Bosea vaviloviae: one gene and its partner. The protein of the gene in region 1 interacts with the protein of each later gene in a pairwise test. Links are inferred from orthologs where the notes say so. Each region holds a gene or a part of one and is shown in the gene's direction. Other genes may lie near its edges.

What was found.
Region 2: the proteins of recO (region 1) and ssb interact in binary tests that used the Escherichia coli proteins (3 or more experiments, as listed by UniProt). The link is inferred for Bosea vaviloviae from one-to-one orthologs.

What each region holds. Positions count from the first base shown.
Region 1 is NZ_CP017147.1:3,644,578-3,647,712, forward strand. The notes cover bases 73-2,892. They hold recO (DNA repair protein RecO), read left to right. Parts: upstream 73-1,028; coding sequence 1,029-1,757; downstream 1,758-2,892. Other genes in these bases: BHK69_RS16770 (SDR family oxidoreductase), read right to left, coding at 76-834; parC (DNA topoisomerase IV subunit A), read left to right, coding at 1,932-2,892. Also shown: more of parC, read left to right, coding at 2,893-3,135. UniProt on the Escherichia coli protein: Involved in DNA repair and RecF pathway recombination.
Region 2 is NZ_CP017147.1:4,798,542-4,801,837, reverse strand. What follows is about bases 81-3,061. They hold ssb (single-stranded DNA-binding protein), read left to right. Parts: upstream 81-1,290; coding sequence 1,291-1,833; downstream 1,834-3,061. Other genes in these bases: BHK69_RS21980 (ABC transporter substrate-binding protein), read left to right, coding at 2,043-3,061; BHK69_RS21990 (FAD-binding oxidoreductase), read left to right, coding at 81-1,090. Outside these bases: more of BHK69_RS21990, read left to right, coding at 1-80; more of BHK69_RS21980, read left to right, coding at 3,062-3,296. UniProt on the Escherichia coli protein: Plays an important role in DNA replication, recombination and repair. Binds to ssDNA and to an array of partner proteins to recruit them to their sites of action during DNA metabolism. Acts as a sliding platform that migrates on DNA via reptation.

The sequences.
Region 1 (3,135 bases):
AATGACGGCCTGCGGTCGCGCCGGATGACGGAGCCTCGTTCTTAGCCTTGCCGGTGCTGAGCTGGATGCTCGCTCTCAATGCGCGAAGAAGTGCATGCCGCCATCGACCGGGATGACGGCGCCGGTGATGTAGCGCGCCTGCGGCGAGGCCAGGAAGGCCACGAGATGCCCGATATCCTCGGGCTCGCCGAAATAGCCGGCCGGGATGTTGCGGGCGATGAAGGCCTGGCGGGCTTCCTGCGTGGGGTGCAGCCTGGTGAGGATCTGCTCGCTGTTGATCCGGCCGGGCGGGATCGTGTTGATGGTGACGCCCTCGGCGGCGACATCGCAGGACAGCCCCTTCGCCCAGAGATGCAGCGCGGCCTTGGCCGCGCTCGCCGCGTTCAGGCTGCGCGGCTCCATCGAGCCGCTGATGTTGACGATCCGGCCCCAGCGCCGCGCCCGCATCGCCGGCAGCACGGCTTCGGTCAAGCGCCGCGCGGCCGTGAAGTTGAGGGCGAAGGCCTCGTCCCAGGCGGCATCGGCGGCATCGGTCGCGATCGGCCTGGAACCGCCGGCACTGTTGGCCAGAATGTCGATCCGGCCGAGCGCGGCTGTCGCCTCGCTGACGATACGGGCGACATCGCCGGCATCCGTGATATCGCCGAGCACGATCACCGGAGGCCGCCCGCCGGCAGCCGTAATCTCCTGCACCAGCTTTTCCAGGAGCTCGCCGCGCCGCGCCGTCACGGCGACATGGGCGCCTTCCCTGGCGAGCACGCGGGCGATTCCGGCGCCGATGCCCGAGCTTGCCCCGGTGACGAGAGCGGTTCGTGAAGCGAGATCGAGATCCATGATCAATCCTCTAGCTGTGACGGTGGGCGCCATCTGAACATCCGCAATGCCCGACGGGCCGGTGTCGGGCAATTGGCCGGTCATGCGTCGCGGCGCTGGCGTCGAACCCGAGGCGCTAGGGTTGGGCCCTTGTCGTGGCCATTGCGCGTACAGATTTGCTGGAAACTCTCGCGCATCCTGCTCTAACTGCGCCGATGGAATGGACCGACGAAGGTACGATCATCGGGCAGCGCCAGCATGGCGAGAGCTCCGTGATCCTGGAGGTGATGACGCTCGCACATGGCCGCCATCTCGGCCTCGTGCGCGGCGGCCGCTCGTCGAAGGTGCAGGCCTCGCTCCAGCCCGGCAACGCCGTCTCGCTGACCTGGCGGGCGCGGCTCGACGAACATCTCGGCGAGTACAAGGTCGAGCTGCTGAAATCGCATGCGGCGCGATTGATCGAGGCGCCGGTCGCGCTCTACGGGCTGGCGACGGTCGCGGCGCTGCTGCGCCTGCTGCCGGAGCGCGATCCTCATCCGGCGCTGCATGAGGGGCTCGCCGTCCTGATCCAGCATCTCGACGAACCGCGCCTGGCGCCGGCGCTGGTGGTGCGTTTCGAGGTGGCGATGTTGTCGGAGCTGGGATTTGGCCTCGATCTCACGCGCTGCGCCGTGACGGGAGCTATGGACGATCTCAGCCATGTCTCGCCGAAATCCGGCAAGGCGGTCAGCAGCCGGGCGGCCGAGCCCTATCGCGATCGCCTGCTCGCGCTTCCAGCCTTCCTCTGGGAGGGGCAGGGCGCTCGCGCGCCGACTGCGACCGACATCGCGGCGGGCTTCGCGCTGACCGGCTTCTTCCTGCGCCGCCATCTCTACGAGCCGCGCGGGCTGGCCGAGCCGGCCGAGCGGGCGCGACTGGTCGAACTGGCGACGAAAATCCACTGATTTTTCCGCGTTTGTGGGCCTGTGTGCTTGGCGAAGCCTGTACGCAGCCGGCATCGTCGTGCGAAGTGATTCGCGCTGTTTCCCTCAACCCGTATCCTTCGAAACGCCGCTTGCGCGGCTCCTCAGGATGAGGGCTGTGGAATGGACTGCGCCGAGAGTTGGTAAGGTATTCCCATGGGCAAGCCTGTCGAGCCGCCGCCGGAGGATGAATCCGAGCGCATCGATCTGAAGACCGCGCTGGAAGAGCGCTATCTCGCCTATGCGCTCTCCACCATCATGCATCGCGCCCTGCCGGATGCGCGCGACGGTCTGAAGCCGGTCCATCGCCGCATCCTGCACGCCATGCGGCTGCTCCGGCTCGACCCCGGCCAGGTCCACAAGAAATGCGCCCGTATCGTCGGCGACGTCATCGGTAAGTTCCACCCGCATGGCGATCAGTCGGTCTATGACGCGCTGGTGCGTCTCGCCCAGGATTTCGCCCAGCGCTATCCGCTCGTCGATGGGCAGGGCAATTTCGGCAATATCGACGGCGATAACGCCGCCGCCTATCGTTATACCGAAGCGCGCATGACCGAGGTCGCGCGCCTCCTGCTCGACGGCATCGAGGAGGACGCGGTCGACTTCCGCGAGACTTACAACGGGGAGGATGAGGAGCCCATCGTCCTCCCCGCCGCCTTCCCGAATCTGCTCGCCAATGGTTCGCAAGGCATCGCGGTCGGCATGGCGACCTCGATCCCGCCGCACAACGCCGCCGAACTCTGCGACGCCGCGCTCTATCTGATCCAGCACCCGGAAACCTCTTCCGAACAATTGATGACCTTCGTGCAGGGGCCGGATTTCCCGACCGGCGGCATCATCGTCGAGACCCGGGCCTCGATGGCCGAGACCTACCGCACCGGGCGCGGCGCCTTCCGCACCCGGGCGCGCTGGGTCAAGGAGGATCTGGAGCGCGGCGCCTGGCAGGTCGTCGTCACCGAGATTCCCTACATGGTCCAGAAGGGCCGGCTAATCGAGAAGATCGCCGAGCTGCTCAACGACAAGAAGCTGCCTCTGGTCGCCGACCTGCGTGACGAGTCGGCGGAGGACATCCGCGTCGTCATCGAGCCGCGCGCCCGCAATGTCGATCCCAATCTGATGATGGAATCGCTCTTCCGGCTCTCGGAGCTGGAGGCGCGCATCTCGATGAACATGAACGTGCTGACCGGCGGGGTGGTGCCGCGCGTGCTCGGCCTCAATGAGGCCCTGCGCGCCTGGCTCGACCATCGCCGCGAGGTGCTGCTGCGCCGCTCGCGCTTCCGGCTCGGCCAGATCGACAAGCGGCTGGAGATCCTGCGCGGCCTCTTGATCGTCTATCTCGACCTCGATCGGGTCATCAAGA
Region 2 (3,296 bases), 1.2 Mb from region 1 along the record:
CCGGCCGGAGGATTTCGACGCGACGGTCGAGGCCGGCGTCACCCGCCAGCAACTCGATGCCGCGCTGCGCGATGTCGGGCTGTTCTTCCCGGTCGATCCGGGCGCCGAATGCACGCTGGGCGGAATGGCGGCGACGCGCGCCTCGGGCACCAATGCGGTGCGCTACGGCACGATGCGCGAGAATGTGGTGACGCTTACCGTGGTGATGGCCGATGGGCGCATCATCAAGACCGGCGGGCGGGCGCGCAAATCCTCGGCCGGCTACGATCTGACCCGGCTGTTCGTCGGCTCGGAGGGAACGCTCGGGATCATCACCGAGGTGACGCTGCGCCTGCACCCGTTGCCCGAGGCCGTCTCGGCGCTGGTCTGCTCCTTCGCCACAGTGGCGGGCGCGGTCGAGGCCGTTACGGCGGTGATCCAATGCGCCGTGCCGGTGGCGCGGGTGGAACTGGTCGATGCGCGGGCGATCGCGGCGGTGAACCGGCATTCGAAGCTGGAGCTCGCGGAGACACCGACCCTGTTCTTCGAGCTGCATGGCAGCCCCTCCGAGGTCGAGCAGCAGGCCAGGACGGTGGAGGGGATCGTCGGCGAGCATGGCGCGACGCATCTCGCCTGGGCGACCGACGCGGAAGAGCGGCGCCGGCTCTGGCGCGCCCGGCACAACATCCATTACGCGCTGCAGGCGATGCGCCCGGATGCGCGGATCTGGAGCACCGATGTCTGCGTACCGATCTCGCAGCTCGCGCCCTGCCTTGCGGCAACGCAGGACGACATCGAGGCGGCGAGCTTCTATATCGGCACGGTCGGCCATGTCGGCGACGGCAATTTCCATCTCGGCCTGGTGATCGACCCGAACTCGCCAGCCGAGCTGGCTGAAGCGAAACGCCTGAACGAACGCCTGATCGAGCGCGCCATCGCCTGCGACGGCACCTGCACCGGCGAGCATGGCATCGGTTATGGCAAGGCGCAGTTCATGGAGCGCGAGCATGGCGAGGCGGTCGACGTCATGCGCGCGATCAAGCAGGCGCTCGACCCGCTCGGCATCCTCAATCCTGGCAAGGTCCTGCCCGACAAGCTTCTGCCCGACTAGATCCTGCCGGAGTCGGCCGCACTTCGGAGCTGATCGCGGCAGCTTCGAGCTCCGGCAAAATCGAATCACGAATTCCGGGGACAACCCTGGCGAAGGCTCTTGAACAAAGCAAGAACATCGTTGATAGTGGCGTCACGGATCGGTAGGGTCCGGCTCCGGTCGATGGCCGGTTTCGATGTGCGCAGGAAATGGAGCCTCTCATGGCTGGTAGCGTCAACAAGGTCATTCTGGTCGGCAATCTCGGGCGCGATCCCGAGGTACGGCGTCTCGGCAGCGGCGAACCCGTGGTCAATCTGCGGATCGCGACCTCCGAAACCTGGCGCGACAAGCAGTCGGGCGAGAAGAAGGAGCGCACCGAGTGGCACTCGGTGGTGATCTTCAACGAGAACCTCGCCAAGGTCGCCGAGCAATATCTGAAGAAGGGCTCGAAGATCTATATCGAGGGCCAGCTCCAGACCCGCAAATGGCAGGATCAGTCGGGTGTCGAGAAATACACCACCGAGATCGTGCTGCAGCGCTTCCGTGGTGAACTGACCATCCTCGACAGCCGGGGGCAGGGCGGTTCGGACGAATATGGCGAAGGCAGCGGCGCGATGGAGGATCGCTCGGGCGGCGGCAGCTCCTTTGGCCGGTCGAGCCCGATGGGCGGCGGCGCTGCACCGCGCCAGCCCGCCATGGCGGGTGGCGGCGGCGGTGGCGGCCGTTCATCCTCGACCCATCTCGACGACGATATTCCGTTCTAGGCCGTTCCAGGCTCCGGGCGGCGAGAGAAGTCGGCTTTTCGCTTAGGCAAGCATTCAAAACGGGCGGTTCGGACGAGGTCCGGGCCGCCCTTTTTTGATCGTCTCCCCCGGTGCGGCCGCCGCGCATTGGCATGCCGCTTGCCTGATCCTTGCCGCAGGATAGGCTCTCGCTTGTGCTGCACTTCCGGTTCAGCGAGAGGAGGTCGATCATGCCGACACGGCGTAGGTTTATTCAGCTTGGCGCCGCGGCGCTGGCCTTGCCCGCTCCGAATATCGGGCGTGCGGCCGACAAGAGCGTGCTGAAATTCGTGCCGCAGGCCGATCTCGCCGTGGTCGATCCGATCTGGACGACGGCGACGGTGACGCGCAACCACGCCTTCATGGTCTACGATACGCTGTTTGGGCAGGACGAAACCTACAAGGCCCAGCCGCAAATGGCCGAGGGCGCGGTTGCCGATGCCGACGGCAAGGTCTGGACGATCAAGCTGCGCGACGGTCTCGTCTTTCATGACGGCGCGCGCGTACTGGCCCGCGACTGCGTGGCGAGCCTGAAGCGCTGGGGCAAGCGCGATTCCTTCGGCCAGACGCTGCTGGGTTTGACCGACGAACTCACGGCCGTCGACGACAAGACGCTGCAATTCCGCTTGAAGAAGCCGTTCCCGCTCCTGCCCGATGCGCTCGCCAAGATGACCGCCTTCATGCCGGTGATCATGCCGGAGCGGCTGGCGAACACTGACGCCTTCACCCAGGTCACCGAGGTCATCGGCAGCGGCCCGTTCCGCTTCGTCGCGGCTGAGCGCCAATCGGGCAGCCGTGCCGTCTATGAGAAGTTCGCCGGCTATGTTCCGCGCAGCGGTGGCGTGCCCGGCCGCACCGCCGGGCCCAAGATCGTGAATTTCGACCGGGTCGAATGGCACACGCTGCCCGACCCCGCGACGGCGGCGGCCGCGCTGCAGAGCGGCGAGATCGACTGGGTCGAGCAGCCCTTGCCCGATCTGCTGCCGATGCTGGCGAAGAATCCCGCAATCGAGGTCGTGATCAAGGAGACGACTGGTGCGGTTGCGATCATGCGGATGAACCACCTGCATCCGCCCTTCGACAATCCGGCGATCCGCCGCGCGATCCTGCTGGCGATCGACCAGTCCGAGTTCATGGAAGCGGTCGGCGGACCCGACAAGAGCCTGTGGCGCCCTGGCGTCGGCGTCTTCCCGCCGGGCACGCCACTGGCGAGCGATGCCGGCATGGAGGTGCTCAACGGCCCGCGCGACCCGGCTAAGGTCAAGCAGGCGCTGGCGGCGGCCGGCTATAATGGCGAGAAGGTTGTGCTGCTCGGCGTCACCGACCTCGCCAATCTCAAGGCCGAATGCGAGGTCGCCAACGAGATGCTGATGCGCATCGGCATGAATGTCGACTATCAGGCCATGGATTGGGGCACCGTCGTGGCGCGGCGCGCCAAGAAGGAG